4 regions of the Paraburkholderia sp. J8-2 genome follow, and region 2 is predicted to be linked to each of the others. Evidence: predicted binding sites of a transcription regulator. Region 2 holds the regulator's gene; each other region holds the start of a gene.
What was found. Region 2 encodes HrcA, which represses chaperone genes, less so after heat shock. Its sites were predicted from a motif close to TTAGCACTCNNNNNNNNNGAGTGCTAA; they were not measured.
Positions count from the first base shown of each region.

Region 1: the regulator HrcA is predicted to act here: its motif matches at 1,638-1,664, upstream of rpoH (RNA polymerase sigma factor RpoH).
Region 3: the regulator HrcA is predicted to act here: its motif matches at 6,221-6,247, upstream of groES (co-chaperone GroES).
Region 4: the regulator HrcA is predicted to act here: its motif matches at 1,774-1,800, upstream of groES (co-chaperone GroES).

Region 1 covers NZ_CAJMZA010000002.1:380,391-388,133, forward strand. The annotation lists gene leuA (2-isopropylmalate synthase) at 1-617, shown strand, start outside; gene U5A52_RS06975 (nuclear transport factor 2 family protein) at 758-1,141, opposite strand; gene rpoH (RNA polymerase sigma factor RpoH) at 1,720-2,655, shown strand; gene cydP (cytochrome oxidase putative small subunit CydP) at 2,844-3,146, shown strand; gene U5A52_RS06990 (cytochrome ubiquinol oxidase subunit I) at 3,133-4,719, shown strand; gene cydB (cytochrome d ubiquinol oxidase subunit II) at 4,757-5,893, shown strand; gene nagE (N-acetylglucosamine-specific PTS transporter subunit IIBC) at 5,977-7,737, opposite strand.
Region 2 covers NZ_CAJMZA010000002.1:128,752-136,494, forward strand. The annotation lists gene dnaJ (molecular chaperone DnaJ) at 1-932, opposite strand, end outside; gene dnaK (molecular chaperone DnaK) at 1,215-3,173, opposite strand; gene grpE (nucleotide exchange factor GrpE) at 3,414-4,004, opposite strand; gene U5A52_RS05895 (RNA-binding S4 domain-containing protein) at 4,556-4,963, opposite strand; gene hemH (ferrochelatase) at 5,001-6,068, opposite strand; gene hrcA (heat-inducible transcriptional repressor HrcA) at 6,302-7,321, opposite strand; gene U5A52_RS05910 (NAD kinase) at 7,555-7,743, shown strand, end outside.
Region 3 covers NZ_CAJMZA010000011.1:491-8,233, reverse strand. The annotation lists gene U5A52_RS23050 (hypothetical protein) at 1-688, opposite strand, end outside; gene U5A52_RS23045 (rubredoxin) at 941-1,111, opposite strand; partial or broken gene U5A52_RS23040 (RNA-guided endonuclease InsQ/TnpB family protein) at 1,263-2,486, opposite strand; gene tnpA (IS200/IS605 family transposase) at 2,536-2,964, shown strand; gene U5A52_RS23030 (hydroxymethylpyrimidine/phosphomethylpyrimidine kinase) at 3,158-4,003, shown strand; gene groL (chaperonin GroEL) at 4,153-5,793, opposite strand; gene groES (co-chaperone GroES) at 5,838-6,128, opposite strand; gene U5A52_RS23015 (hypothetical protein) at 7,006-7,743, shown strand, end outside.
Region 4 covers NZ_CAJMZA010000019.1:73,323-81,065, forward strand. The annotation lists gene U5A52_RS29910 (family 2A encapsulin nanocompartment cargo protein cysteine desulfurase) at 1-1,556, shown strand, start outside; gene groES (co-chaperone GroES) at 1,833-2,123, shown strand; gene groL (chaperonin GroEL) at 2,146-3,780, shown strand; gene U5A52_RS29925 (sulfonate ABC transporter substrate-binding protein) at 3,846-4,880, opposite strand; gene U5A52_RS29930 (GntR family transcriptional regulator) at 5,133-5,876, shown strand; gene U5A52_RS29935 (ABC transporter ATP-binding protein) at 5,930-6,616, shown strand; gene U5A52_RS29940 (ABC transporter permease) at 6,658-7,431, shown strand; gene U5A52_RS29945 (ABC transporter substrate-binding protein) at 7,458-7,743, shown strand, end outside.

The sequences.
Region 1 (7,743 bases), 250 kb from region 2:
AGGGCTTCGCGCAGCAACGGCCCGACGCGGTCTGGGAAGTGCCCTATCTCCCGATCGATCCCGCCGATCTCGGCCGCAGCTATGACGCGGTGATCCGCGTGAACAGCCAGTCGGGCAAGGGCGGCGCGACATATCTGCTCGAGCGCGGCATGGGCTTCACACCGCCGCGCCGCGTGCAGATCGAGTTCAGCCACGCCGTGCAGACCGTCGCCGATACGTCGGGCGAGGAAATCACGGGCGATGCCGTCTGCGCGCTGTTCGCGCGTGAGTACTTCGAAACGCGCGGGCCGGCCGCCAACGTGGGTTCAGGCCGTGTGCGCTGGGAAGGCCGCGACGTGGCCATGCCGGCTGCCGTGAGCGCCGATGAGGCGCATGCGCAAGCCGTGGCCGCCGCAATCGCGGCAATGGCGGGCGAGCGTATCGAAATCACCTCGTTCGAGAGCGAGCGCACGGCGCAGGGTGGCACCGCCGTATTCGTCGGTGCGCGTGTGGGTGGCCAGCCGCTGCGCCACGGCGTGGGCGTGGGCGACGACGCTGTTCATGCGAGCGTGGCGGCAGTGGTCAGCGCAGTGAATCGTGCGGCCTGGACGCCGGTAGACCAGCGCGTGGCGGCCTGACGCCCACCGCGCGCGGCAACACAAGCAGTTTGAAGTCAAGCAGGGAAATCGGCGGCATGTTGAGCGCCGGCGGCAAAACGGGCCGCCGGCGTGCGCCTGAAGCGCCTAAGCGGCGTTCAAGCGAGTGGACTTACCGGTCGTCACTCGATCGCGCAACGCGTCGCCTGCCATGCGAGCAGACGCCAGTGACCACCCTCCTGTGTCTGGATCGCCGTGTAGGCAATCGGAAAGAGCAGCGCACCGTTGTTCGCTTCCATCTCGATCAGCACGCGGCCGGAGACCACGCAGGCCTCGTTTCCGGCTTGAAGCACGTCCTGCGACTGGATCTCGATCTGGCGGTAGCGGCGGCGGCCCGCCGTGATCGCATCGATGAACTGCTGCTTGGTCTCGCGTTTGCCGTTGGTGTGGACGAAGGTCGCGTGATCGGACAGCAACTGGTCCAGCGACGTGCCGTCGCCATCAACCATCGCGCGAAAGCGCTCGCGCTCAAGTCCGCGAATCGCATCGATTAGTTTTGCCGCCATCGCTCAAGCCCCTTGCGCGCCGGCCCGCGCCTGAGCGCAGCCCCACGCCGAAGATTTTCCGCATATGTCTGGCTGAAATTTATACCAGGATTTCACGCAAGGATACTTGCGATCAAAGACAACGCCCCCATGTATGGCGCATAAGCCACGCGTCCGGTGAAAACCGCGCATGGCGGCAGCCGCGTCCCCGCAGCCGCGCCCTGATGTCGCAGCGCAGCACTTTCAGCTTCGTCCGATGTCTATTCATCAGATTCTGTGGCAAAGTCCGAGCGCTGCGCGGCTCCGTCGAGAGCCCCTTGATTCAACCCTTTATCTCCCGCGCCTCCGCGCCGGACTGCTGTCCCGTTCTAGAGTGTTCCTTCGGCCTGCCCTTTGCGCTGGCCTGCGCCGGGCGCGAGGCCCCGCCCCGCTTGATCGCCGGCGTTTAGTGTAATCTATCGATACAACCATTTCGATAGGAATCAAGGAACCTTGAAGCCCCTACAGACTCCAAGTATTAGCACTCGGTGATTCAGAGTGCTAACATCCACCGTGGAGTCGGTGTCTGACTTTTGCAAGATTCCTGAGGAGTTCGCTACGTGAGCAACGCAATGACCATGACCCTTCCGAGTACGCTGAGCCCGTCGTCGGCCAAGGCCGGGGGCTCATTGGCGCTCGCGAATGCTTCCCTGTTGCCCGGCCAGCTGGGCAACATCGACGCCTATATTCAAGCCGTGAACCGGATCCCGATGCTGACGCCCCAGGAAGAGCGTCAGTTCGCGACCGAGTTTCGCGAGCAAAACAATCTTGAAGGTGCGCGCCGCCTGGTGCTGTCGCACCTGCGCCTCGTCGTGTCGATTGCGCGTAATTATCTCGGCTACGGCCTGCCGCACGCCGACCTGATCCAGGAAGGCAACATCGGTCTGATGAAGGCCGTGAAGCGCTTCGACCCCGAGCAGAACGTGCGGCTCGTGTCGTACGCGATGCACTGGATCAAGGCTGAGATCCACGAATACATCCTGCGCAACTGGCGCATGGTGAAGGTCGCCACGACCAAGGCGCAGCGCAAGTTGTTCTTCAACCTGCGCAGCCACAAGCAGGGCCTGCAGTCGTTCACGCCGGAGGAAATCGACGGCCTCGCGCAGGAACTGAACGTGAAGCGCGAAGAAGTCGTGGAGATGGAAACGCGTCTGTCGGGTGCCGACATTGCGCTAGAAGGCCAGACCGAGGACGGCGAGGAGTCGTACGCCCCGATCGCCTGGCTCGCCGACTCGCATAACGAGCCGAGCGCCGTGCTGGCCGCACGTTCGCGCGACCGCCTGCAGTCCGACGGCATTGCGAGCGCGCTGGAAGCGCTCGACGCGCGCAGCCGCCGCATCATCGAGGCGCGCTGGCTCAACGTCGACGACGACGGTTCGGGCGGCTCGACGCTGCACGAACTGGCCGACGAGTTCGGCGTTTCGGCCGAGCGCATTCGCCAGATCGAAGCAAGCGCCATGAAGAAGATGCGCACCGCGCTCGCCGACTACGCGTAAGCCGCAGCAGGTCTAAAAGCCAAACCGAAAACCCCGTTCCCGCGAACGGGGTTTTTCTTTTGCGCGCTCCGAAAGCTGCGCACCTTCGCACCGGCCGCGCTGATTCCACCCTAAGATGATTTCGAGGTGGTGAGCCAGAGGCCGCGCCGCGGTCTGGCCTCGTAACGCGTTCGAGGGCACCCGTCGTCATGATCCCGGCATCCGGTCAACGCCAGCGCGCACCGTCGTTGCTGCGCACGCGCATCTTCCAGTGGATGCGCGGCCCCACCTTTGCGCGCGATATTGCCCTCGTTCTCGTCATCAAGCTTGTCCTGCTGATGGCGCTCAAATACGCATTCTTCAGTCACCCGCAGGCAGAAGACATGAACATGCCGCCTGCCGCTGTCGCGCAGGCCATCCTGGCCGTGCCCACGGCATCAAGGCCCCAGCCGTCCGTGTCCCAACCTCCGGCCATGCCGCCACAACGAGGAGACCGTCATGCCCGCGATTGAATCGGTGGAACTCTCGCGTCTTCAGTTCGCCATCACCGCGCTCTACCACTTCCTCTTCGTGCCGCTCACGCTCGGCCTCTCGTGGCTGCTCGTCATCATGGAGTCTGTGTACGTGATGACCGGCAAGGTGATCTACAAGGACATGACGCAGTTTTGGGGCAAGCTCTTCGCCATCAACTTCGCGATGGGCGTCACCACCGGCCTCACGATGGAGTTCCAGTTCGGCACCAACTGGTCGTACTACTCGCACTACGTGGGCGACATTTTCGGCGTGCCGCTCGCCGTGGAAGGGCTCGCGGCGTTCTTCCTCGAATCGACCTTTGTCGGGTTGTTCTTTTTCGGCTGGAATCGCCTGTCGAAAGGCGCGCATCTGTTCACCACGTTTCTCGTCGCGCTCGGCTCGAATCTTTCGGCGCTATGGATTCTGATCGCCAACGGCTGGATGCAGAACCCCGTGGGCGCGGCGTTCAACTACGAAACCATGCGCATGGAACTCACCAGCCTGTTCCATGTGATTTTCAACCCCGTCGCGCAGGTGAAGTTCGTGCACACGGTTTCCGCCGGCTACGTGACGGCGTCGATGTTCGTGCTCGGCATTTCGTCGTGGTACCTGCTGCGCCGGCGCGATGTGGAGTTCGCACTGCGCTCGTACGCGATCGCCGCGGGCTTTGGCCTTGCGTCCACGCTGTGCGTGCTGATCCTCGGCGACGAATCGGGCTACACCGACGGCGTCGTGCAGCAAGTCAAGCTCGCCGCCATCGAATCCGAATGGGAGACCGCGCCCGCCCCGGCGCCGTTCACGCTGTTCGGCCTGCCCAACCAGAAGGAAGAGCGCACCGACTACGCGATCCGCATTCCCTGGCTCATGGGCATCATCGCCACGCGCTCGATCGACACACCCGTGATCGGCCTGAAAGACCTGATGGGCCGCGCCGAAGTGCGCATCCGCAACGGCATGCTCGCGTACGCCGCGCTGCAGAAGATGAAAGAAGGCACCGCCGACACCGAAACGCGCGACGTGTTCGAAGCGCACAAGGCCGACCTCGGCTACGGCCTGCTCCTGAAGCAGTTCACGCCGAACGTCGTCGATGCGACCTCCGAGCAGGTCAGGGCCGCGTCCAGAACCGCGATCCCGCCCGTTGCCCCCGTGTTCTGGTCGTTCCGCGTGATGGTCGGCCTTGGCATCCTTTTTCTCGTGACCTTCGTGCTCGCCTTCTGGTTCTGCGCGCAGCGCTCGCTGCTCAAGGAAAACCGCCGCTGGTTCCTCCGCTGGGCGCTGGTGGCGATCCCGCTGCCGTGGCTCGCCGCCGAGTTCGGCTGGGTCGTCGCGGAAACGGGGCGCCAGCCATGGACCATCGCGGAGGTGCTGCCCACGCGCCTTTCGGCTTCGAGCCTCGCGCCCGGCGACGTGATGCTGAGCATCGCGGGCTTCGTAATCTTCTACACGGTGCTCTTCATCATCGAGATCACGTTGATGTTCAAGTACGCGCGCCTCGGGCCGTCGTCGCTGCATACCGGTCGTTACTTCCACGAGCAGACGGCGACGCTTGCGACCGACGGCAAGGTCACGTGATCGGCGCTAGACAACGAAAACCGCGAGGGAACACGCCATGGATTACGCAACGCTCAAGTTGATCTGGTGGGTGCTGATCGGTGTGCTGCTGATCGGCTTCGCGCTTACCGACGGCTTCGATATGGGCGCGGCCGTGCTACTGCCCTTCGTCGGCAAGACCGACGAGGAACGCCGCATCGTCATCAACACGGTGGGCGCGACCTGGGAAGGCAACCAGGTCTGGTTCATCACCGCGGGCGGCGCGATGTTCGCCGCCTGGCCGCTCGCTTATGCGGCGTCGTTCTCGGGCTTCTACTTCGCCATGCTGCTCGTGCTCTTCGCGCTGTTTTTCCGGCCCGTGGGCTTCGACTATCGCGGCAAGCGCGTGGACGTGAGATGGCGTCAGGGCTGGGACTACGGCCTCTTTATCGGCGGCTTCGTGCCCGCGCTCGTGTTCGGAGTGGCGTTCGGCAATCTGCTCCAGGGCGTGCCGTTCGCCTATGACACGGACCTGCGCGTGACGTATCACGGCAGCTTCTTTGCCCTCCTCAATCCGTTCGCACTGGTCTGCGGGCTGGTGAGTCTTTGCATGCTCACCGCGCACGGCGCGGCGTTCCTGAAGCTCAAGAGCGATGGCGTCGTCGCGATGCGCGCCTCGAAGGCGCTGCGCCTGTTCGCGGGGCTCACGATCGTGTTGTTCCTCGTGGCGGGCGCGCTCGTGGCGACGCTCATCGGCGGCTATACGATCACGTCGCCCGCGCCTCTCGACACGGTGGCCAATCCGCTCCTCAAGAGCGTCGATTCCGGGCCGGGGCTCTGGCTCGCGAACTACGGGCTCTATCCGTGGATGGCGCTCGCCCCTGTCCTGGGCGTGCTTGGCGGCTTGCTCGCGTTCACACTCGCGGGTTCACGCTTCGAACGGCTTGCGTTCCTGAGCACGGGGCTGCAGATCGTCGGCGTGATTCTCACCGCGGGCTTCTCGATGTTTCCGTTCATCATGCCCTCGTCGCTCGACCCGCGTTCGAGCCTGACGGTCTGGGACGCGACTTCGAGCAAGATGACGCTCGAGATCATGCTCGTTGCCGTCATCATCTTCCTGCCGATCGTGCTCGGTTATACGGCATGGGTCTATCGCGTCATGCGCGGCAAGATTACCGCTGACGTCATACGCGACAATCAGCATACGTTGTACTAAGCGTCGATGCCGTTTAGAGACACCGAAAACAAAAACGCCGCAGCATACGCTGCGGCGTTTTTCATCGGCATACCGCGAATCGATTACGCAGGCTGAAGCGCCAGTTCACGTGCATAACGCGGCGCGGCGTCGCCGACCACGATGTGCAGCGTATCCGCCGAAATCCACGCCACGTCGAGCGTGGCGAGCTTCTCGCGATCCACGGCAGCCGGATCGCGCACGATCACGCGCAAGCGTGTGGCCGCTACCGCGTCGAGCGAAACGATGTTGGCGACGCCGCCGAATACCGCGAGCCAGCGCGACGGATTCGGATCGAGCGGGCCCTGCGCGACAGCAGCGCTCGCTTCGGCCTGAACAGCATGAGCAGCCGGAACCGCTTGCGCTGCAGCAGCCGGCTTGCTGGCCGCGGCACCGCCACGCGCGATCTCGCCGCGAATTTCATCGGCGATGATATCCGCCTCCGGCCCGATGATGACCTGCACGCTTTCGCCGCCGCGCTTGAGCACGCCGCGCGCACCGATTGCCTTCAACGCCGGCTCCGAAACATGGGCCGGATCGACCACCGAGAGACGCAGACGCGTCGTGCACGCGTCGACCACCTTGAGGTTGGCCGCGCCGCCGAGCGCATCGATGTAGCGCGCAGCACGCGAGAGCGACGCCGCCGTTGCCGCGCCGCCAGCCGCGACCGCAACGCCCGACATCGTCGAGGCGATGGCCGTATCGCCCGCCGAGGCTTCGCGGCCCGGTGTGGGCAGGTTGAAGCGGCGGATGAAGAAGCGGAACAGCCCGTAGTACACGACCGCATAGACCACACCGAGCGGAATCGCATACCAGCCATGCGTGGAGAGCCCGTAGTTCAGCACGTAGTCGATCGCGCCCGCCGAGAACGTGAAGCCGAGCTTGATGCCAAGCAGCGAGCAGATCGCCAGCGACAGCCCCGTGAGCACCGCATGGATCGCGTAGAGCACGGGCGCGAGGAACATGAACGTGAACTCGATCGGCTCGGTCACGCCCGTGAGGAACGAGGTGAGCGCCATCGAGAACAGCAGGCCGCCCACCATCGCGCGCTTGTCCTTCGGCGCTTCGTGCAGCATGGCGAGGCACGCTGCCGGCAGGCCGAACATCATCACCGGGAAGAAGCCGGCCATGAAGCTGCCCGCCGTGGGGTCGCCCGCGAAGAAGCGGTGCAGGTCGCCCGTGACGGCAGCGCCGCCGGCTGCCGGCGTGAACGAGCCGAACACGAACCACACGAGCGAGTTGAGGATGTGGTGCAGACCCGTGACAAGCAACAGGCGGTTGAGCAAGCCGTACACGAAGGTGCCGATCGCGCCCGCCGTGGTGAGCCAGTGGCCGGCGGTGTCGATCACGCCCTGCACCGGTCCCCACACAAAGCCGAACACGATGCCGAGCACGAGACACGTGAGCCCGGTGACGATCGGCACGAAGCGTTTGCCGCCGAAGAACGCGAGGAACTCGGGCAGCTTGATGTCCTTGAAGCGGTTGTACAGCATGCCCGCGACGACACCGGCCACCACGCCCGACAGCACGCCCATGTTGAGCTTGTCGTTGATGTCCTTCATCACGGCGGTCTGAACCAGATAGCCCAGCGCGCCCGCGAGGCCGGCTACGCCGTTGTTGTCCTTCGCGAAGCCCACGGCGATGCCGATCGCAAACAGCAACGGCAGGTTATCGAAGATCGCGCCGCCCGCGTCGGCGATGATCTTGATGTTGAGCATGTCGGCCTGGCCGAAGCGAAGCAGGATGCCGGCGACCGGCAGCACTGCGATGGGAAGCATCAGCGCGCGGCCGAGGCTTTGTATCTTGAGAAACGGATTGCCATCCATTGAACT
Region 2 (7,743 bases):
CGGAACGTCTTGCCCGACTGCGTGCCTTCGGGCACCGTGAAGGTCGCGCGGCCCGCGAGCGTCGGCACTTCGATCTCGCCGCCGAGCGCCGCCGTGGTGAACGGAATCGGCATCTGGCAGTGGAGGTCGTCGCCGTCGCGCTCGAACACCGCGTGCTGCTTGATGTGAATCTCGACGTACAGATCGCCCGACGGTCCGCCATTGATGCCTGGCTCGCCGTTGCCGGCCGAGCGAATGCGCATGCCGTCGTCGATGCCCGCCGGAATCTTCACTTCCAGCGTCTTGGTTTCCTTCACCTTGCCCGCGCCGTGACAGTTCGTGCACGGCTCAGGAATGTAGGAACCCGTGCCGTGGCACTTCGGGCAGGTCTGCTGAATGCTGAAGAAGCCCTGCGACATGCGCACCGAACCCGAACCATGGCAGGTCGGGCAGGTTTCGGGCTTCGTGCCGGGCTTCGCGCCGGAGCCGTGACAGACTTCACAGCCGCTCCAGCCCGGTACGCGAATTTGCGTCTCGTAGCCGTGCGCCGCCTGCTCCAGCGAGATTTCCATGCTGTAGCGCAGGTCCGCGCCGCGATACACCTGCGGGCCGGCGCGCTGGCCGCCGCGTGCGCCGCCTGCGGCCTGGCCGAAGATATCGCCGAAGATGTCGCCGAAAGCGTCCGCGAAACCGCCGAAACCCTGCGCGCCGGCTCCGCCCATATTGGGATCGACGCCGGCGTGGCCGTACTGGTCGTAAGCCGCGCGCTTTTGCGAGTCCGACAGCATTTCATAGGCCTCTTTGGCCTCCTTGAAATGCTCTTCCGCATCCTTGTTGTCCGGATTGCGGTCGGGGTGGTACTTCATCGCGAGCTTGCGATACGCCTTCTTGATTTCGTCGTCGCTCGCGTTCTTCGCGACGCCCAGAACCTCGTAGTAATCCCGTTTCGCCATATCGGTTCAACGCCGGCCTCGCGCTTCACGGCGCGCGCCGGCTCCTCTTGAATGCTGGATCTCGTGACCCGTTTGCCGTTCCTTTGAACATCCGCACGGACGCTTCTTGCGCCGCGGCGGCCCCTGAAAGAGAACGGCCTCCATAAAACAAATGTGCCCGGAGAGCCGGATGGCTCGCCAGGCGCTGCAATGCTGACACGCATCGTAACCGATGCGGCCGCTTTCGTAGCACCACGACCGTTCGCTGATCAGGCAGAACGGTCATGGCCGCCACGAACCGGCTTAGTCCTTCTTGACTTCCTTGAACTCGGCGTCGACCACGTCGTCGGCGTTGTTCTGCGCGCCTTGTTCGGCTGCACCGGCCCCTGCTGCACCCGCACCCGCTGCACCGGCCGCGCCGGCTTGCTGAGCCTGCATGTCGGCGTACATCTTTTCACCGAGCTTTTGCGAAGCGGTGGACAGCGCCTCGACCTTCGCCTCGATCGTCGCCTTGTCGGCCGACGAGCTCTTCAGCGTTTCTTCGAGGTCCTTCAGTGCGGCTTCGATCTTTTCCTTTTCGGAGGCGTCGATCTTGTCGCCGTACTCGGCCACGGCCTTCTTCGTGCTGTGCACCAGTGCGTCGCCCTGGTTGCGCGCGTCGGCCAGCTCACGCAGACGGTGATCCTCTTCCGCGTTCGCTTCGGCGTCCTTCACCATCTTTTCGATTTCGGCTTCCGACAGACCCGAGTTCGCCTTGATGGTGATACGGTTTTCCTTGCCGGTCGCCTTGTCCTTCGCGCCCACGTGCAGAATGCCGTTCGCGTCGATGTCAAAGCTCACTTCGATCTGCGGCACGCCGCGCGGTGCGGGCGGAATGCCTTCGAGGTTGAACTCGCCCAGCAGCTTGTTGCCCGCCGCCATTTCGCGTTCGCCCTGGAACACCTTGATCGTCACGGCCGACTGGCTGTCGTCCGCCGTCGAGTACACCTGAGCGTGCTTGGTCGGGATCGTGGTGTTCTTGTTGATCATCTTCGTCATCACGCCGCCGAGCGTCTCGATACCGAGCGAAAGCGGGGTGACGTCGAGAAGCAGCACGTCCTTGCGGTCGCCCGACAGAACCTGGCCTTGAATCGCGGCGCCAACGGCCACGGCTTCGTCCGGGTTCACGTCACGGCGCGGGTCCTTGCCGAAGAACTCCTTCACCTTTTCCTGCACCTTCGGCATACGCGTCTGGCCGCCGACGAGAATCACGTCGTCGATGTCGCCGACCTTCACGCCTGCGTCCTTGATCGCGACGCGGCACGGCTCGATGGTGCGCTCGATCAGGTCTTCGACCAGCGCTTCCAGCTTGGCGCGCGTGATCTTCAGGTTCAAGTGCTTCGGACCCGAGGCGTCCGCCGTGATGTACGGCAGGTTGATTTCGGTCTGCTGGCCCGACGACAGTTCGATCTTGGCCTTTTCCGCAGCTTCCTTCAGGCGTTGCAGCGCGAGCACGTCCTTCGAGAGGTCGACGCCCTGCTCTTTCTTGAACTCGCCGATGATGTAATCGATGATGCGCTGGTCGAAGTCTTCGCCGCCGAGGAACGTGTCGCCGTTGGTCGAGAGCACTTCGAACTGCATTTCGCCGTCAACGTCCGCGATTTCGATGATCGAGATGTCGAACGTGCCGCCGCCGAGGTCGAACACGGCGATCTTGCGGTCGCCCTTTTCGGCCTTGTCCAGACCGAACGCGAGCGCGGCTGCCGTCGGTTCGTTGATGATGCGCTTGACTTCCAGACCGGCGATACGGCCGGCGTCCTTGGTTGCCTGACGCTGGCTGTCGTTGAAGTACGCGGGAACCGTGATCACGGCTTCGGTGACCGGCTCGCCGAGGTAGTCTTCAGCGGTCTTCTTCATCTTGCGCAGCACTTCAGCCGAAACCTGCGACGGCGCGAGCTTCGAGCCATGCGCTTCGACCCATGCGTCGCCGTTGTCGTGCTTGACGATCTTGTAGGGCATCAGGCCGATGTCCTTCTGCACTTCCTTCTCTTCGAAGCGGCGGCCGATCAGGCGCTTGACTGCATACAGCGTGTTGCGCGGGTTGGTGACCGACTGGCGCTTGGCCGGCGCGCCGACCAGCACTTCGTTGTCGTCCATGTAGGCGATGATCGACGGCGTCGTACGAGCGCCTTCCGAGTTCTCGATCACCTTGACCTGATTGCCTTCCATCAGCGCCACGCACGAGTTGGTGGTGCCGAGGTCGATACCGATGATTTTGCCCATTTTTCTCAAATCTCCAGATTTTGATCGCTGTGCGGACGCCGCTTTCGCGCTGCGCAGGTAACTGCATGCTCGAGCCGCGTTTTCCCTTGTGCGCGGCTGGCGTCCACTTCAATACGGAACTGCTGCCCAAATAAGTGCCGTTACGGCGATTTCAAGAGGTTTGGGCTATGCGTTCCATCATTTTTTTCAATTGCGGGGCCCTTTTGCTGCCTTCAGGCCGTCGCATTTATTACGTTTCCCTTACTTCGGTGCCGAAACGGTCACGAGCGCCGGACGCAGCACGCGGTCGGCGATCACATAGCCCTTTTGCAGCACGCTGACCACCGTGTTCGCTTCTTGCTCGGACGGCACCATCGAGATGGCCTGGTGACGGTGCGGGTCGAACTTCTCGCCAACGGGGTTGATGGCGAGGACACGGCCCTTCTCGAGCGCGCCGGTCAGCTGCTTGAGCGTGAGCTCGACGCCTTCGTTGACCTTGGCGAGGTCGTCCGAGTTATGAGCGAGCGCGGCTTCGAGGCTGTCCATGACCGGCAGCAGATGTTCGGCGAAGTTTTCGATGGCGAACTTGTGCGCCTTGGCGACGTCTTCCTGCGCGCGGCGGCGGACGTTCTCCGTCTCGGCCTTGGCCCGCACGAACGCGTCCTGCAATTCGGCGACCTTAGCCTGCGCTTCGGCCAGCGCGGCCTCGGCAAGGGCCGCGGCGTTCTGGTCCACGCCGCCTTGGGCTGCCTGCTCGGCCGCCTCAGCCGCTTGCGGCTGGGCTGCTGCTTGCGACGCCTCGTCCGCGGGCGTGGGGTTCTGGCTCGTCGGGTTCTCTTGCGTGTTTTCCATGTCGCTGAACGTCGTTGAATAGTGAAAAAGGGAACAAAGCGTCGGGCGCCGTTTCGCGGCCCTCCCTGCTACACCGGCGACCGTTGCGCCGGCGCGACATTGGCTTTGTACATTGCGACAGCACATGGGTGCCGGATCGCTTGTTTCAAGAGGCTCCCGCGGCTTTTTTATACAGAGATCAAAGCCGCGAAACTGCCTGTAACAATCATTACTGCACCGCCGCAAAAATGAAATTGAGTACGGGACATCCCTGACCTACACTCAGGAACAGGTGCTGCTCACGGCGCGTTTACCCTGAGCCTGGCACCGCACCGAATGGGCCTGCGGTCAGCAAATTTGTTTAGCGGCTTCGCTGCACATAAAAACGCTAACCGGGCCCCGAAACTGGCCGTTTTGCCGCGATCCCAAGGGGAGTACCGTGAAACTGACCTTTGCCATATCGGTGGTCGCGCTGGTACTCATCGCCGGAACTACGACCATCTGCATGTCGGGCGCCGTGAACGAAAACACGACGGAATACGGGGGCGTGCACGCTACGATGGAAGCGCTGTTCAACCCTCACGCGAAAATTTGTCGATAGTACGGCGGTCGCGCTTGGTCGGCCTGCCTTGCAACACGGCAGCCGGTTCGCGAAAGAGCCGGCGCCGCTCCTGCTCCGCCGCGCGCCTCTCGCGCCCGGCCTCGGTTTCCGCGTAAAGCGTTTGCGCGATGCTGGCCGGGCCGCGCACCTCGCAAATTCCCAGCACCTGCACTTCCCACACCACGTGATCGATCTCGATTTCGACGAGGTCGCCCACGCGCACGTCCTTCGATGCCTTCACGGCGTCGCCGCCAATGCGCACGTGCCCCTTGCCTACGGCGTCCGAGGCGAGCGAGCGCGTCTTGAAGAAGCGCGCCGCCCATAGCCATTTGTCGATGCGCAGCCGCGCGCCAGGTTCAGTCGAAATCTTGTAGTTCATCAGAGGCTTTCCGCAATGCGCCGCTCAATCTGCAGGGTCACGCCACCGCACCGGCCGGCGCCGCGGCCTGCACCGGCCAGCCCTGCAGGTGTTGCGCAACAATTTCGCCCAGCGCCGCGATCCACGCGTGCGAAGCGTTCAGGCACGGGATGCGATGGAATTCCTTGCCGCCGCCGTGCAGGAATTCGTCGCGCACTTCCATGCCGATTTCCTCGATGGTTTCAAGGCAATCCGCCGTGAAACCGGGGCAGAACACGTCGGCGCGGCGCACGCCGCCGGCGCCCAGTTCCCGCAGCGTGGGCGCCGTGTACGGCTGCAGCCACTGCGCACGCCCGAAGCGCGACTGGAAGGTCACCCGGCATTCGATCGGCGTCAGCTCCAGCGCGTGCATGAGTAGCGCGGCCGTTTGCTGGCACTGGTCGTGGTACGGGTCGCCCAGATCGAGCGTGCGGCTCGGCACGCCGTGAAAGCTCAGCACGAGGCGGTCGCCCGCCGCGAAATTGGGCTTGCCGTGCGCATGCCAGTACTGATGCACCTGGGCCGCGAGCGCCGCGATATACGCCGGATGGTCGTGGTAGCCACGCACCGTGCGAACTTCCGGCTGGTTGCGCATGCGGCGCAGCGCGACGAAGGCCGCGTCGAACGCCGTGGCCGTGGTCGACGCCGAATACTGCGGATACATCGGCACGAGCAGGATGCGTTCCGCGCCCGCCAGCTTGAGCTGGTTCAGCATCGCCGGGATGTCGGGCGTGCCGTAGCGCATCGCGTAATCGACGAGGACCGTGTAGTCGTTGATCTGCAGCAGATGGCGCAGGCCCTCGGTCTGCTTTTGCGTGTGCACGCGCAGCGGCGAGCCCTCGGGCGTCCAGACCGCCGCGTACTTCTTCGCCGACGAACGGCCGCGAAACGGCAGGATCAACGCGCGCAGGATGACCTGCCAGATCGGGGCCGGAATCTCGACCACGCGCGGATCGGACAGAAACTGCGCGAGATAGCGGCGCACGGCGCGCGGCGTGGGCGCGTCCGGCGTACCCAGGTTGATGAGCAGCACGGCGACGCGATGCGCCGCGGCGGACTGCGAAGGCCGCTCCAGGTCGAAACGCATAGGCGATCAGTGGCGCCGCGCGAGTGCGCAGCAACGGTTACACGAAACAATCATTATAGCGGGCGGTCCTGGCGGCCCAAACCGGCCCGCGCCGGTCGCCGTGCGTTGTCAGGGGTTGCCTGAGTTTGCCTGGCATTGGCCATTCGGCCGATGGCGCGCGGCAAGCGTTTCGGGGATGATCTTCGGAAAGACAGGTGTGCCTGATAGCCGATGCAGCGGGCCGGTGGCGGCGCTCAGTTCTGGCTGAGCGTGAGCGAGAGCAGGCGCGCGGTGATATCGACGATCGGAATCACCCGGTTGTACGCCATGCGCGTCGGCCCGATCACGCCGAGCGTACCGACGATCTTGCCGTTCACCTCGTAGGGCGCCGTCACCACGCTCATTTCCTCGATCGGCACGAGTTGGGACTCGCCGCCAATGAAAATCTGCACGCCCTGCGCGTGGCTCGAGACGTCGAGCAGCTGCAGGAGGCTGGTTTTCTGGTCGAACACGTCGAAGAGCTTGCGCAGGCGCGCCATGTCCGACGAAAGATCGGCCACTTCGAGCAGGTTGCGTTCGCCGGAAATGAGCAAGGTGTCACCGCTTTCGGGCTCTTCGGTGCTCGCGGTCACGGCCGCGTGCATGAGCGAGGTCATGTCGCCGCGCAGCGCGTCGATTTCCTCGCGCAGGCGGCGGCGCACCTCGTCGAACGACAGGCCAGCGAAGTGCGCGTTGATGTAATTCGAAGCTTCGACGAGCTCGGAAGGCGAGAAGTCGCGCTGCGTCGCCATGATGCGGTTCTGCACATCGCCTTCGGGCGTCACGATGATCAGCAGGATGCGCTTGTCGGACAGGCGCATGAACTCGATCTGCTTGAACACGTGGCTGCGCCGGGGCGTCAGCACCACGCCCGCGAACTGCGAGAGGTTCGAGAGCACGCTGGCGGCGGCCGCCACCACCTTCTGCGGCTCGCCGGGGCGTAGCGTGGTCTTCACCGCGCGCGTCACCGCGTCGTCGTCGGAGCCGGGCTCGACGGTGAGCATGGTGTCGACGAACAGGCGATACCCGCGCGGCGTGGGCACACGCCCCGCCGACGTATGCGGGCTGGACACGAGACCCAGCTCCTCGAGGTCAGACATGACGTTGCGGATCGTCGCCGGGCTCAATTCCAGGCCGGAATAGCGCGACAGCGTGCGCGAGCCGACCGGCTGACCTTCGGCGATGTAGCGCTCGATCAGCGTTTTGAGGAGGGTTTGTGCGCGAGGATCTAGCATGACTCAAAATTTTAGCCTAACGGCGGGTTGGCCGCGAGTGCGCCGCCAGACCGGGCCTGGCGGGCGTACCTTCGGCTCGGGGTGCGGCGCCCCGGTACTTCGCGCGATAGCTCGCGCCTTGTCATCGCCGTGTCACCGGCGGCGGGCTGGAAGGCGCGGCGCGCAAGGCCCGGCGGGCCTGTCCCGGTCTGCGCCAGGTTCTTTTCGCGACGTGACTATGGTGTAATGCCGGCATGCAGATCCAGAAGATCCAGAGCCAGTTCAAGACTGTTGCGCTCGTTGGGCGCAGCAATACGCCAGGCATCGCCGAGCCGCTGATGGCGCTCGCCCAGACCATTTCGAAGCGCGGCTTCGAGGTCGTGTTCGAAGCGCAGACCGCAGAGGAAATCGGCACGCAAGGCTATCCCGCGCTGCAACCCGCC
Region 3 (7,743 bases), on a different contig from region 2:
AGTCGTACGGATCGGCGCTCGAGAGCTCGGCCATGCAGGCGTCCATCTCGTCGAACGCCGCGAGCGCGAGCGCATCGGCCGCGCGGCTGCCGTTGCCGGGCTGCGACTTCAGCGCAAGCAGGAGCGCCTGCTCGAAGCGCGCGCGCACCTGGCCAAATCGCTGCGCCGGCTGCGGATGCAGCGAAGCGGGCGCGAGCGGCCGGCCCAGCAGCGCGATGTCCTCGTAGGCGAGCGCAACACCCGGCATGTGCTCCGCGAGCGCAGCCACGAGCGCGTGCTGCCGCGCGAAAAGCGCGGGCGAGCACGCCAGTTCGCGCAGATTGCGACGCTCGAGCGCAGCGACGAGATCTTGCAGTGCCTCGCTGAACAAGGCGCGCATTTCAGCGTCCTTCGCTTCCTCGGGCGCATGGAGCGGCCGCGCGGGCAGGCCCGGAGGCGGCGCTACGGGCACCGGCGCGGCAAGCGCGAGCGGGGAAGCGAGGAGCAGCGTGTCGGCGAAGCGCGCGGCGGCGAGCCAGCCGGCGTCGTGCAGCGTGCGGGAAGCCTGGCGCAGCGGCCGGGCAACGTCACGCTGCGCTTCAAGCGCGGCGAGCGCCTGGGCGAGCGCGCCGTGCGCGAACGGCACCGTGCCGCCGCGCGGATTCGGCAACGCTTCGAACCGCACATCAGAGCTTGAAGGATGACTCATAGGGCAGCGCCGAAAACGTTAGCGGGCCGACCAGGCGGGCGATCTCGACCAAAACGTCGACACAAGCATCGACAACCGTGGCGGCAAGCGCAAATACGGTGCCAGCCGTCGCGACATCGCGAGCCGCACCGCACTCGACACACTTCTGGAATCTGCAGCCAGACTGCGCACCGGCCCTCGCCCGTTACCTGCGAAACGCGTGAGAAACACGTCGGTAGCGCGCGAGAACCACGCGCAGCCGCGAGCGTGGTCTCAGATCTGGACCATCTCGAAGTCTTCCTTGCGCGCGCCGCACTCAGGGCAGGTCCAGTTGATCGGGACATCCTCCCAGCGCGTGCCGGGGGCAATGCCTTCGTCTGGCAAACCGGCTTCTTCGTCGTAAATCCAGCCGCAGATCAGGCACATCCAGCTTCTATATTCCATTCTTATGCCGCGTCGAAAAGTCCGAAACCAGTCGGAAAAAAATCGGGGAAACGAGAGCCATGATGGTACCTTGTTGCCGTTTCCATGCCTAGCAAGAGGAAATCTGGCCTGCACGGGTTGACATCCTTCCCGGCCCGAAGGCAGAGAATTCCTACGGTGCTTCGGCCGCGATAGCCTGAGTCACTTCGGCGGGTTCCTGCTTCGACGGGCGGCCCGACTGCGCCATCCCTCCACAGGCAATAACGGCATGGCCTGCCGCTAAAACATTGATAGCACCGACGTGATCGGCGTTTGCTTCGTGTCCGCACTTGATACAGGCGAACAGCGCCTGAGCCTTGCGGTTTTCGGCCGAAATATGGCCGCAGCAGGGGCAAGTCCTGCTGGTGTTCTTCGGATTGACGGCGATGAAATAGCCGCCGCGCCATGCCGTTTTGTACTCTAGCTAGCGACGGAATTCGCCCCAGCCTTGATCCATGATGGACTTGTTGAGTCCAGACTTGGTGCGGACATTGCGTCCCGGCGCTTCTGCGCTGCCCGATGCTGACTTGGACATATTGCGCACCTGCAAATCCTCTACTGCGACCATCGCGTGGTTTTTGCTGATCGTGTTCGATGCTTTGTGCAGGAAGTCGTTTCGCGCGTTTGCGATGCGCGCGTGAATCTTCTGGACGCGGGCTTTCGCCTTCTTCCAGTTGCTGCTGCCTTTGACCTTGCGCGCCATGCGGCGCTGATACTTCGCGAGACGTTGCTCGTGTTTCTTGAAACTGTTGAGCGGCACGATATACGTGCCGTCGCTCATTGTTGCAAAGCGCGCGATACCCACGTCAATACCGATGGCGGGGCCATGCGGAACTGGCACTTCTACTTCGCGCGCCGTGAGGATAGACACGTACCACTTGCTAGCGCGCAGCAGCACCGTTGCACTGCGGACTTCGCCGACCACGTCGCGGCTGTTGCGGTAGCGAATCCAGCCGAGCTTTGGAACCTTGATGCGCCCGTTCTCGGAATCAACGGAAATCTGCTTCTTGTCAGGGTACAGGAAACCATCGCCCATCTCCTTGCGCTTGAAGCGCGGGAAGGCGGCGCGGCCTTCGAAGAAGTTTTTATATGCGCGCTCGAGATTCTTGAGCGCATGCTGCTGCGCATGGACCGGGGTTTCTGAGAGCCACGGCGTATCCGCACTGTTGCGCCATTCGGTGAGGTGCTTCGCCATCCGCACGTAGCCGATGAACTTCTCGCCAGCCTTGTGGTTTTCCTGCTGCAACGCCAGCGCCTTGTTATAGACGAAGCGACACGCGCCCGCGAACTGGCGCAGCTTGCGCGCTTGCTCGCCGGTCGGCATGAGTTCGAATTTGAAGGCTTGGACTCGTTGCATGGCGCGCATTATAGTAGTTTGGCCTTCCAAACCAACGCAAGAGGAATTTATGGGGCGTCCACGCAGTACATACGCGGAATTGAGGCATGGAAGACATTGCGTATTTTCGATGCATGTTCACTTGGTCTTCGTAACCAAATACCGGCGCGACGTATTCACTAAGGCGATCCTTGATGACATGCGGATCGTGTTCGCCAACGTGTGCCGCGACTTCGAAGCCAAGCTAGTGGAATTTGACGGCGAAGACGATCATGTACATTTATTGGTGAATTACCCGCCGAAGGTGGCTGTGTCCGCGCTCGTGAACAGCCTGAAAGGCGTTTCCAGCCGCATGATTCGCCAGAAGAACTATCCGAGTATCCAGCACAAGCTGTGCGGCGGAGCGCTTTGGTCGCCGTCATACTTCGCCGGTAGTTGCGGCGGCGCCCCGATCGCGGTCGTGCGTCAGTACATAGAACAGCAGCGGACGCAGCACTAAGGCCCACTAGAAGGACGCCGTTGGCGTCCTCGCTATTCTTTCCCACCGCGGGCGGCTCGTGCGACGCGAAATAATCCTCGCGCGCGCCGTGGTCATCCGTCCCCCGGATTCATCGATAAGCCGCATAATTGCAGCATTCTCTTATGACGGCGCGGTACACCGCGCCCGAAGTCCAATCCATCTCGCCACGTTCATGCCCAGCGACACCCCTCCCATCGTCCTCACCTTCGGCCTTTCCGACCCGACAGGCGGCGGCGGACTCCAGGCTGACCTGCTCACGCTCGCCAGCATGGGTTGCCACGGCGTCACCGCGTTGACCGGCTACACGGTGCGCGACTCCGCGGGCTGCGACGAAGTGACCGGCCTCGATCCGGAAACCGTCGCCACCCAGGCGCGCATGCTGCTCGAAGACATGCCCATCGCGGCGTTCAAGGTTGGAGCGGGCGCGCGCGCCGAAGTCGTGAGCGCGATCGCCGAAGTGGTCGCCGACTACGACGACGTGCCGCTCATCCTCGCTCCCGACTTCACGCTCGACGACGAACACGTGCTCGCCGCCGACGAACTGCGCGAAGCCATGGCTGACCTGCTCGTGCCGCAAACCACGCTGCTTGTTGCCGATTCCGCAACGCTCATCGCGCTCGCGCAGCCGGACGGCGACGCGGAAGCGCCCAGCGTCGACGCGGCTATCGCGCACCTGCTCGCCACGGGCTGCGAGTACATCCTGGCAATGGAAACGGGCACGCATCGCGTGGTCAACACGCTGTATTGCGAAGACGGCCAGCTGCGCCAGGATCTGTGGGACCGCTCCACGCAGCCGATGATGGGCGTGACCGACACGCTCGGCGCCGCCATTGCCGCACTGCTCGCGAACGGCCAGGAACCGCCCGAGGCCGTGCGTGAGGCGCAGGAATATGTGTATCAGGCCGTGCAGAGTGCGTTCAGGCCGGGCATGGGGGCGTGGCTGCCCGACCGCTTCTTCTGGGCGCGCAGTAACGACTCGGACGCGGACGAAGCCTCGCCCGGCGAAGCGAAGCAATAACGCTCGCGGCGCGGCGGCGCGTGCACCACGCGCAAACCGTACAGACGAAAAAAAACCCGCATCGCTGCGGGTTTTTTCTTTCCGGGCTGGGGAAACACACCTCGCGGCGTGTCCCCCGCACTTCGATGTAATTTCGGCGCAAGCCGTAATTACATGTCCATGCCCATGCCACCCATGCCGCCGGGCATGCCGCCAGCCATCGGAGCATCTTCCTTCGGCACTTCAGCAACAGCTGCGTCCGTCGTCAGGAGCAGGCCAGCAACCGAAGCTGCGTTTTGCAGCGCGGTGCGCGTGACCTTCGTCGGGTCGACCACGCCGGCTTCAACCATGTCGACGTATTCGCCGGTCGCTGCGTTGTAGCCGTAGTTGCCCGAACCAGCGGCAACCGCTGCCACGACCACCGACGCTTCTTCGCCACCGTTCGTGACGATCTGGCGCAGCGGCTCTTCCATGGCGCGCAGGACGATCTTGATACCGGCGTCCTGGTCAGCGTTGGCGCCCTTCACGTTGGCGATTGCCGTACGTGCACGGATCAGCGCAACGCCGCCGCCCGGGACGATGCCTTCTTCAACGGCAGCGCGGGTTGCGTGCAGCGCGTCTTCCACGCGTGCCTTCTTTTCCTTCATTTCGACTTCGGTCGCAGCGCCGACCTTGATCACTGCCACGCCGCCTGCCAGCTTGGCAACGCGCTCTTGCAGCTTTTCACGGTCGTAGTCCGACGTCGCTTCTTCGATTTGCGTGCGGATTTGCTTCACGCGCGCTTCGATGTTCACGGCTTCGCCAGCGCCGTCGATGATCGTCGTGTTTTCCTTGCCCACTTCGATGCGCTTCGCTTGACCGAGTTCGTTCAGCGTTGCCTTTTCGAGCGTGAGGCCGGTTTCTTCCGCGATGACTTGACCGCCGGTCAGGATCGCGATGTCTTCCAGCATGGCCTTGCGACGGTCGCCGAAGCCCGGAGCCTTGACAGCAACGGTCTTCAGGATGCCGCGGATGTTGTTGACGACCAGCGTGGCCAGTGCCTCGCCTTCGACGTCTTCAGCGATGATCAGCAGCGGACGGCCAGCCTTCGCGACTTGTTCCAGAACCGGCAGCAGATCGCGGATGTTCGAGATCTTCTTGTCGAACAGCAGGACGAACGGGCTTTCCAGCACGGCGACTTGCTTGTCCGGGTTGTTGATGAAGTACGGCGAGAGGTAGCCGCGGTCGAACTGCATACCTTCGACGACTTCCAGCTCGTCTTGCAGCGACTTGCCGTCTTCGACGGTGATGACGCCTTCCTTGCCGACCTTGTCCATCGCTTCAGCGATACGGTCGCCGATCGACGTGTCGCTGTTTGCCGAGATCGAGCCGACTTGAGCGATTTCCTTGTTGGTCGTGCAGGGCTTGCTGACCTTGCGCAGCTCTTCGATTGCTGCTGCGACGGCCTTGTCGATGCCGCGCTTCAGGTCCATCGGGTTCATGCCCGATGCGACGTACTTCATGCCTTCGCGGACGATCGACTGGGCCAGAACCGTAGCCGTCGTCGTGCCGTCACCGGCGTTGTCGCTGGTCTTGGACGCGACTTCCTTGACCATTTGCGCGCCCATGTTCTGGAGCTTGTCCTTGAGCTCGATTTCCTTTGCGACCGAGACACCGTCCTTGGTGACCGTCGGGCCGCCGAACGAGCGCTCGAGCACCACGTTGCGGCCCTTCGGACCCAGCGTGACCTTCACTGCGTTGGCGAGAATGTTCACGCCTTCAACCATCTTGGAACGGGCGGAATCGCCGAACACGACGTCTTTAGCTGCCATCTTCTAACTCCTTGAATTCTTGAATAGTGAGCGGTGGAATGAACTTACTTGTTCACCACGGCCATGATGTCTTCTTCGCGCATCACGAGCAGTTCGTTGCCATCGACCTTGACGGTCTGGCCAGCGTACTTGCCGAACAGGACGCGATCGCCGACCTTCACGTCGAGCGCGATCAGGGCGCCCTTGTCGTCGCGCTTGCCCGGGCCGATGGCCAGGACTTCGCCTTGATCCGGCTTTTCTGCCGCTGCGTCCGGGATCACGATGCCCGAAGCGGTCTTGGTTTCTTGATCCAGGCGCTTGACGATCACGCGATCATGCAAAGGACGAAGGTTCATGGATGTTCCTCTGTTGATTGGGACTTGAAGAGACTCAAGAAAACCTGGCTGCCGACAACCGCCAGCCAGAGATGTTTATGCACCGAGCGTTGTTAGCACTCTCATGCGGTGAGTGCTAATTATATGGACGGGTGGTGACAAATTCAAGAAGGGGCGGAATGGGGAATCATCGCTGCCATCCATTCGACCCTAAAGACACTCTTGCTCATTCCAGTTGCGGCTATCGGCTGGCGGCTTTGCGTGCCATATCAGAATATTTTTCAATTAAAACAATTAGATAGACAGACACGACGCTCGGCTCGACACGTAACCGCATCGATCTGAACGCAACTGCGTCGAGTAACCGGGCCCCGGTCCGCCGGGTCATCCGGGACGCCTCTCGGGGAAATCCCCAACCTTGTGCAACCCACAAAGTCGGTCGATTCGAGGGCCAGAGTGCTGCATGCACAGAACGCCAAGCCGCGTCGGATCTGACGTAAGTCCGATTGTTCGGCGCACAACGGATATGTGCGGTAGCCAACACCGGCAAATAACGGATGAATGGAAAATCACTCATATGATCTTTCGAGCGGCTGCGCCGGTTCAGGCACCGCCGCTCTCCTGCGCATGCAGATCGTGGGTTCCGCGAGGCTTCGCCGATCGCTTCAACGACGATCCTGAACATGCCGAAATGGCGTCGCCATGACGGTGGAACGACAGCATGTCCGCTCAGACGACTGGTAACCAGAGTATCCCCACACCGTGCAAGCACTGTGGCGGAGTGCTCTACCTGCACGTCGATCTCTGCCCTTACTGCGGCACGGATCGCCCGCTCGACGCGGCTGCACCCGCGCGCCCGAAAGCCACGTTAGCAGTCGTTGGTTCCGCAGCCGCCCCTATGCGTGCCGTCGCACAGGTATCGCTTGCCGGCGCGGCCGCATCCAATCGCCCATCGGTGCAGGCCGACTATCTGCATAACTACCAACTCGAGGAACAGCGGCCGTTCTGGCACACGGGTAAAGGGCGCTTCGCGAAGGGCGTATTGCTCGCCTGGCTCATTGTCGCAATCGCATACGCTGCGTTTCTGCTGTACAGCGCCAGGCATCGGCAGGAAAGAGAAGTACGCGCCACGCGTGCAAGCTTCGCGGAGCAAAGCTTGCCAAACGCAAATGCTGCACTTGCGCGTGACGCGAACAATGAAGAAGCGCACGAGATACCGCGCGGCGGCGCGCTGGCGCAGCAACGCCGCGATAACGCGCTGCAAAACGCGGACCGATGTGCCGAGCAACGCGCATGGGATTGCGTGCGAGAACAGGCCTCAGAGGCGCTCGCGATTGACCCGGGCAGCCAGCACGCGCGATCGCTGATGGAGCGCGCCATCCGGGCGACGGGCTGGTCGCCGCTGAGTTCGCCGAAAAGCACCACCGCACAAGCCGACGCGAGCGTGCCACTGCCGCGCGGCGCAGCTACCGTACCGCTGCCTTCGTCGCATGATCGGGGCGCGGCCAGGCCGGCCGTACCGAACGAGCCGACCGCAATCGCGTCCCCTCCCCCGCTGCCGGACGCGACCAGCACAACAACGAACGAGAACCCACCGGAACTCGGCAGTGCGAGTGCAAGCGTTGCGACAACCGCC
Region 4 (7,743 bases), on a different contig from region 2:
GCGCGCTGCTCGGCGTGCCGCAGGCGTATGCGCCGGAGGAGCCGGTTCCGGTCGCAGTTGCGCCCAGCGAGCGCTCGCCGTTCTATTTCACGCAAGCGGACACGCACGGCTGGCGCCGGGAGGGGCAGGAGATCGAGGTGCCTTCGCGAGGCCTTGCCGCACCAGAGACATTCGGACTGCCAGGCGAAGACGCGCTGCGTGAACTGCTCGCGCTCAATCGACGGGACACCAATGGCCAGGATGGGCCTGCGCGATATTTCCTCGACGCAAGCGAGGACGTCGCGCCCGGCACACGCACTGGCAGCGCCGCACAGGGCGACCTGCTGCGCGGCGCGCATCCGCCCTTCGACGTCAACGCCGTACGCCGCGACTTCCCGATCCTGCAGGAGCGGGTGAACGGCAAACAGCTGATCTGGTTCGACAACGCCGCCACGACGCACAAGCCTCAGGCCGTGATCGATCGTCTCGCGTACTTCTATGCGCACGAGAACTCGAACATTCACCGCGCCGCGCATGCTCTGGCCGCGCGCGCGACCGACGCCTACGAGCATGCCCGCAAAACGGTGCAGCGCTTCATCGGCGCTGCGTCGCCCGAGGAGATCGTGTTCGTGCGCGGCACGACCGAGGCGATCAATCTGATCGCCAAGAGCTGGGGCGTGCAGAACGTCGGCGAAGGCGACGAGATCATCGTCTCGCACCTGGAGCATCACGCGAATATCGTGCCGTGGCAGCAGCTCGCGGCGCTCAAGGGGGCGAAGCTGCGCGTGATTCCCGTCGACGATTCGGGCCAGGTGTTGCTCGACGAGTATCGCAAGCTGCTCAACGACCGCACGAAGATCGTTGCGGTGACGCAGGTCTCGAACGCGCTCGGGACCGTGGTGCCGGTGCGGGAGATCGTGGAACTCGCACATCGCGCGGGCGCGAGAGCGCTCGTCGACGGCGCCCAGTCGATCTCGCACATGCGCGTGGACGTGCAGGCGCTCGACGCCGACTTCTTCGTGTTTTCCGGCCACAAGATTTACGGTCCGACCGGCATTGGCGTCGTGTACGGCAAACGCGAGGTGCTTGAAGCCATGCCGCCGTGGCAAGGCGGCGGCAACATGATTCAGGACGTCACGTTCGAAAAGACGGTGTTTCATGGTGCACCCGCGCGCTTCGAAGCGGGCACGGGCAATATCGCGGATGCAGTGGGTCTCGGCGCGGCGCTCGACTACGTGAGCCGTATCGGCATCGAGAATATCGCCCGGTATGAGCACGACTTGCTTGCGTACGCAACGAGCGTGCTCGCGCCGGTGCCGGGCGTGCGTCTCGTCGGTACGGCGCGCGACAAGGCGAGCGTGCTCTCGTTCGTGCTGAAGGGGTATACGACCGAGGAGGTGGGGCAGGCGTTGAGCCGGGAAGGCATTGCCGTACGCGCCGGGCACCACTGTGCGCAGCCGATCTTGCGGCGTTTCGGTCTCGAAGCGAGCGTGCGGCCTTCGCTTGCGTTCTACAACACCTGTGACGAGGTCGATGCGCTGGTGTCTGTCGTGCGTGCTCTGGCGCCACGTCAATAACAAAACGCGGGGCGCATGCGCCCCGCGTTTTCTCTTTGTTGCGCGGCTTGACCGGTGCTCGCGCAACCATCGCCTCCATCCCCTTCATCCCCTTCATCGCCGCGCTATCGAACCGCGAGTCGCGTCACCGCGATATCCATAGGCGCGTTCGCGAGATATCCATCTGCCAATTCGTTATTGGAGCGCCGCTCGCGCGCTTTCTATACTGGGCTTTCCATCAGCACTCGCATGTGGCGAGTGCCAATCTCATCGAGAACACCCCGGAGAAAGCCGCCCATGAGCCTGCGCCCCTTGCACGATCGCGTGATCGTCAAACGACTCGACCAGGAAACCCGCACCGCGTCGGGCATCGTCATTCCCGATAGCGCCGCGGAAAAGCCCGATCAGGGCGAGGTGCTCGCCGTGGGTCCGGGCCGTCGCGACAACGACGGCCGCCGCATTGCGCCGGACCTGAACGTGGGCGACCGCGTGCTGTTCGGCAAGTACGCGGGGCAAACCGTGAAAGTCGATGGGAACGAGCTGCTCGTACTGCGCGAAGAAGACATCGTCGCAGTCGTGAATCAATAACGGAACCTGAGAGACCATCACTATGGCAACCAAAGACATCGTATTCGGCGACCTCGCCCGCACCAAACTCATTGAAGGCGTGAACCTGCTCGCCGACGCCGTAAAGGTCACGCTCGGCCCGAAGGGGCGTAACGTCGTGCTGGAACGCAGCTTCGGCGCACCCGTCGTGACCAAGGACGGCGTGTCGGTCGCGAAGGAAATCGAGCTGGCCGACAAGCTGCAGAACATCGGCGCGCAGATCGTCAAGGAAGTCGCCTCGAAAACCAGCGACGCGGCTGGCGACGGCACCACGACGGCCACGGTGCTGGCTCAAGCCATCGTGCGCGAGGGCCAGAAGTACGTGGCCGCCGGGCTCAACCCGCTCGATTTGAAGCGCGGCATCGACAAGGCCGTGCTGGCGGCCGTGGAGGAGCTGAAGAAGATCAGCAAGCCCACGACCACGAGCAAGGAGATCGCACAGGTCGCGACCATCTCGGCCAATGGCGAGGAGTCGATCGGCCAGCGCATTGCCGAGGCGATCGACCGGGTGGGCAAGGAAGGCGTGATCACGGTGGAAGACGGCAAGTCGCTCGCCGACGAACTCGACGTCGTGGAAGGCCTGCAGTTCGACCGCGGCTATCTCTCGCCGTACTTCATCAACAATCCCGACAAGCAGATCGCGGAACTCGAAAACCCGTTCATTCTGCTGCACGACAAGAAGATCTCGAACATTCGCGACTTGCTGCCGGTGCTCGAACAGGTCGCGAAAGCGGGCCGGCCGCTCTTGCTCATTGCCGAGGACATCGAGGGCGAAGCGCTCGCCACGCTCGTCGTCAACAACATTCGCGGCGTACTCAAGACGGTTGCCGTGAAGGCCCCCGGCTTTGGCGACCGCCGCAAGGCACTGCTCGAAGATATCGCGATTCTCACCGGTGGCCAGGTGATCGCGGAGGAAACGGGCCTCACGCTGGAGAAGGCCACGCTGCAGGAGCTGGGACAGGCCAAGCGCATCGAGGTGGGCAAGGAGAGCACGACCGTGATCGACGGCGCGGGCGAAGCGGCCGGCATCGAAGCGCGCGTGAAGCAGATTCGCGCGCAGATCGAGGAAGCCACGTCCGACTACGATCGCGAGAAGCTCCAGGAGCGCGTGGCGAAGCTCGCGGGCGGCGTGGCGGTGATCAAGGTGGGCGGCGCGACCGAGATCGAAGTGAAGGAAAAGAAGGACCGCGTGGACGACGCGCTGCACGCCACGCGCGCGGCCGTGGAAGAGGGCATCGTGCCGGGCGGCGGCGTCGCGCTGATCCGTGTGCGCCAGGCGATTCTCGACGTGAAGGGCAACAACGCCGACCAGACAGCGGGCGTGAAAATCGTGCTGCGCGCGCTGGAGGAGCCGCTGCGCCAGATCGTCACGAATGCGGGCGAAGAGGCGAGCGTCGTGGCGGCGCGTGTCGCGGAAGGCTCCGGCAACTTCGGCTACGACGCAGCCACAGGCGAATACGGCGACCTCGTCGAGAAGGGCGTGCTCGACCCGACCAAGGTCACGCGCACGGCGCTGCAAAACGCGGCTTCGGTGGCGGGCCTTTTGCTCACGACCGACGCGACCGTGCACGAAGCGCCCAAAGCCGGAGCTGCGACGGCGCCGGCCGGCGGTCCTGGCGGTGCGGACTTGGGTTTCTGAAGCGCGCTGCACGCGCCATGCGCCCGGACCGCTGCACATGGCGGCGGTTCGTGGCGCAGGCGCGTTCAGGCCGAGCGCCAGCGCGCGTCGGCCACGACGAGCTTCTTCGGAATGAGCTTGAGACCGGAGAAGGTGTCGGCGATCTGCTGCTGGTAGGCGAGCGTGGCGGCATCGATGGGCTGCACGCCATATCCCGCACGCTTGAGCGCGACTTCGAGCGTCGGCGCATCGAGCCCCACGAGAGGTGAAAGCTGCGTGGCCACGGCGGGCACATTGTCGCGCGCCCACGTGTCCACCGCGCCGATCTCGTCGAGCAGCGCGTGGATGATCGGCGCGTGCGCATTCGCGAAGCCGCGGCTCGCAATGTAGTACTGCGTATTGCGCACGAGGCTCTCACCGTTTGCGATCGAGCGCGCGTTCGCCTGGCGTTCGATGGCCGCGAGGTACGGGTCCCAGATCACCCATGCATCGACGCTGCGGCTCGTGAATGCGGCGCGCGCATCGGCGGGCGCGAGATAGATTGGCTGAATCTCTTCGTACTTCAGGTTGGCCTTCTCGAGCGCTTTGACGAGCAGATAATGCACGTTCGAGCCCTTGTTCAGCGCCACGCGCTTGCCGCGCAGGTCGGCGCTCGTACGGATCGGCGAGTCCTGGTGCACGACGATAGCCTCGCCCTGCGCAGCGGGCGGTTCGCTCGCGATATAGACAAAGTCCACGCCACCGGCCTGCGCGAAAATGGGCGGCGTTTCCCCAACCGTGCCGACATCCACCGCGCCCGCGGCCAGCCCTTCCAGCAACTGCGGGCCGCCCGGGAACTCCAGCCACTGCACCGAGAATCCGAGCGGCGCCAGCCGCTTTTCGAGGGTGCCGCGTGCCTTTAGCACGACGAAGTTGCCGTACTTCTGAAACCCGATGCGCAGCACCCTGGCGTCTTGTGCGCGCGCCGCGCCGCTTTGCAGCGCCAGCGCGGCCGCGCCCGCAAGGCCCGTTACGCCCGTTACACCGCGCAGGGCGGCGCCGGTCGCGGCGAGCGACGCGAGCTTGATCAGTGCCCGTCGCGGGCGGTTTGCAGCGGGGTCGTCATGCTTGTCGATCGACATGTCTCTTGTGCCTTAATGGAAATACGCTGAAACGGCCGCGCGTGCGCGGCAAAGCGCCTCTCACCTTAGTCCGTTTCGTCGCCGGCACAACCAAGATATTGTCAGATGCTTATCTCTGAGCCGCTCACGATATCTCGATTGCACACATCATTCGTCGGTTTTATTCGTTATCAACGCGCCCCTGCACGACTACGATGCTTGCATGAAAGCCTCAAGAACGAATTGTGAGCAGCTCACGAAGGCGAGTGCGAGATGAACGAAACTGGCATTGCATCCGGCCAGCCGGAACAGAGCGACCTGCCGGCGCTGCGCGGTGAGGACGCCTACTGGCGAATCCGCCGCGATGTGCTGTCGTGCCGCTTCATGCCTGGCGCGACTCTCACGGAAAGCCAGTTGATGGAGCACTACGGGATCGGCAAAAGCACGTGCCGCGTCGCGCTCGTGCGGCTCGTTCACGAAGGGTTCATTCGCGCCATGCCGCGCCAGGGCTACCGCGTCGCGCCGATCACGTTGCGCGACGTCGAAGAGGTCTTCGCCCTGCGCGTGCAACTGGAGCCGCTCGCGGCGCGCCTTGCATGCGGGCGTGTCGACGTCGCGCTGCTGCGCAAGCTGGAAGCGGCTTGCCGCGTGCCTTACCCCGAGCGTGAGCTCTCCGATCAGATCGACGACTTTCTCGACGCGAACCGCGAGTTCCATCTCGCGATCGCCCAGGCAAGCGGCAACGTACGCCTGCACCACACGCTAGCCAACCTGATGGACGAGATGTCGCGCCTCGTCGCGCTCGGCTTCGGCGTGCAGGGCACCAAGCCGGAAATCCGTCACGACCATAATTCGATGATCGACGCATTCGAGACCAACGACGCACGGCGCGCGGAAACGATCGCCCGCCGGCACATCGAAACGTTCCGCGACATGACGATGGAGAAGGTCTACGCGAGTTTGTCCAGCTCGGGCGCGTCGCTGCCCGTGTATACCGTTGCGGAGTTGAGACGGTGACGACAGCGGCCATTTCGGTGCGGGGCATCGGTAAATATTTCGGATCACTAAGCGTGCTGGACGATATCCGGTTCGACGTCGGGCAGGGCGAGATCGTGGCGCTGCTCGGCGCCTCGGGCTGCGGCAAGAGCACGCTGCTCAATATCGTCGCGGGCCTGGCCGGGGCCGATTCGGGCGAACTGTGGCTGCACGGCGAGCGCGTCGCGCCTGGCAATGGGCGGCAGTCGCTTTCGTACATGTTTCAGGAAGACCGGCTGCTGCCGTGGTGCACGGTGCGAGCCAACGCGGAGTTCGCGCTCGAATCGGCCCGCCCGCGCCTTGCGGCCCGTGAGCGGCGCGAGCGTGCGGCGGCCGTGCTCGACATGGTGGGTCTCGCTGCGTTTGCCGAACACCACCCGCATCAACTATCGGGCGGCATGCGCAGTCGCGTGGCGCTCGCGCGCAGCCTTGTGAGCGAGCCGGGCATCTTGCTGATGGACGAGCCTTTCTCGAAGCTCGACCCGCAAACGCGCGCGCAGATGCACGCCGAGGTGCTGCGGCTGCGCGCGCTGCGCCCGACCACGATCCTCTTCGTCACGCACGACGTGGAGGAGGCCATCGTACTCGCCGACCGCGTGATCGTGCTGGCGCCGCGCCCCGGCCGCGTGCGCGAGATCGTGCCCGTCAATCTGCCGCGCCCGCGAAGCGCGACCGACGCCGAAGTCGCGGAAGCGATCCGCCGTCTTCGCCTGCTGGTATGAGCCTGATGCCATCCACTACTGCACGCCGCCAGGGCCCTTCGATGCCTGCCTTGCTGTCCCGTTCCTTCGTTTCGCTCGCCGCGCAGCGCGTGGCGCTCGTGGCCCTGCTCGTGGGGGTCTGGTGGATGGCGGCGCGGCGCATGCCTGCCTTCGTGATGCCAGGCCCCGGGCAGGTCGCGCACGCGCTCGTTGCGTTGCTGCACTCGCCCTCGTTTTTCCGCGATCTCGGCGCGACGCTCTACCGCGTGCTGGCGGGCTTCGCGCTCGCGGCCGCGGTGGGTGCGCCGCTCGGCGTGGCCCTTGGCGCAAGCCCGCGCGCGGCGCGTTTTTTCGAGCCGTTGCTGGCGATCGTGAACACAGTCTCGTCGGCGATCTGGGCTGTGTTCGCGATCATCTGGTTCGGCATTTCGAACGCAACGACGATATTCGTCGTCTTCATGACCGCCATGCCGCTGGTCCTGACCAACGTATGGCAGGGCGCGCTGACCGTCGACACGCAGCACGTCGAACTCGCGCGAAGCCTGCGTTTTTCGCCCGCGCAGATCATGCGCAAGATCTACTTGCCGACCATCCTGCCGCACTTTTTCGCGGGCGCGCGGCTCGCATTCGGCTTCGGCTGGCGCGTCTCGCTCGTGGCGGAGACGATCGGCGCGTCGGACGGCATCGGCTACAGGCTGCGCCAGGCCGCCGATCTCGTGCAAACGGATCAGGTGTTCGCCTGGACCGTGACGCTCGTCGTGCTGATGCTGCTGCTCGAGGCGGGCGTGCTCAAGCCGATCGAACGCCGCCTCTTTCGCTGGAAGCGCGCGGCCTGAATCCACTGACTACGGGGAATGACACCATGCAAATGACACGACACATCAAGCGGGCAGCCGTTGCGGCGCTGGTCGCCGCCGCTTCGGCTTGCGCCGCGCAAACGGCGCTGGCCGACACCGTTCGGATCGGTTACTGGACGAGTGGCGTGAGCCTTGGCTTTGGGGCGGTGCTCGAGGCGAAGCCCTTCCTGCAGCAGCGCGGGCTCGACGTGCAGTTCGTGCGCTTCGCCGACGTCAATGCGCCGAACCGGGCGCTCGCGGCCGGCGCAATCGACTTCGCCTTCGCCGCGCCGGCTTCCGCCGTGTTCAGCT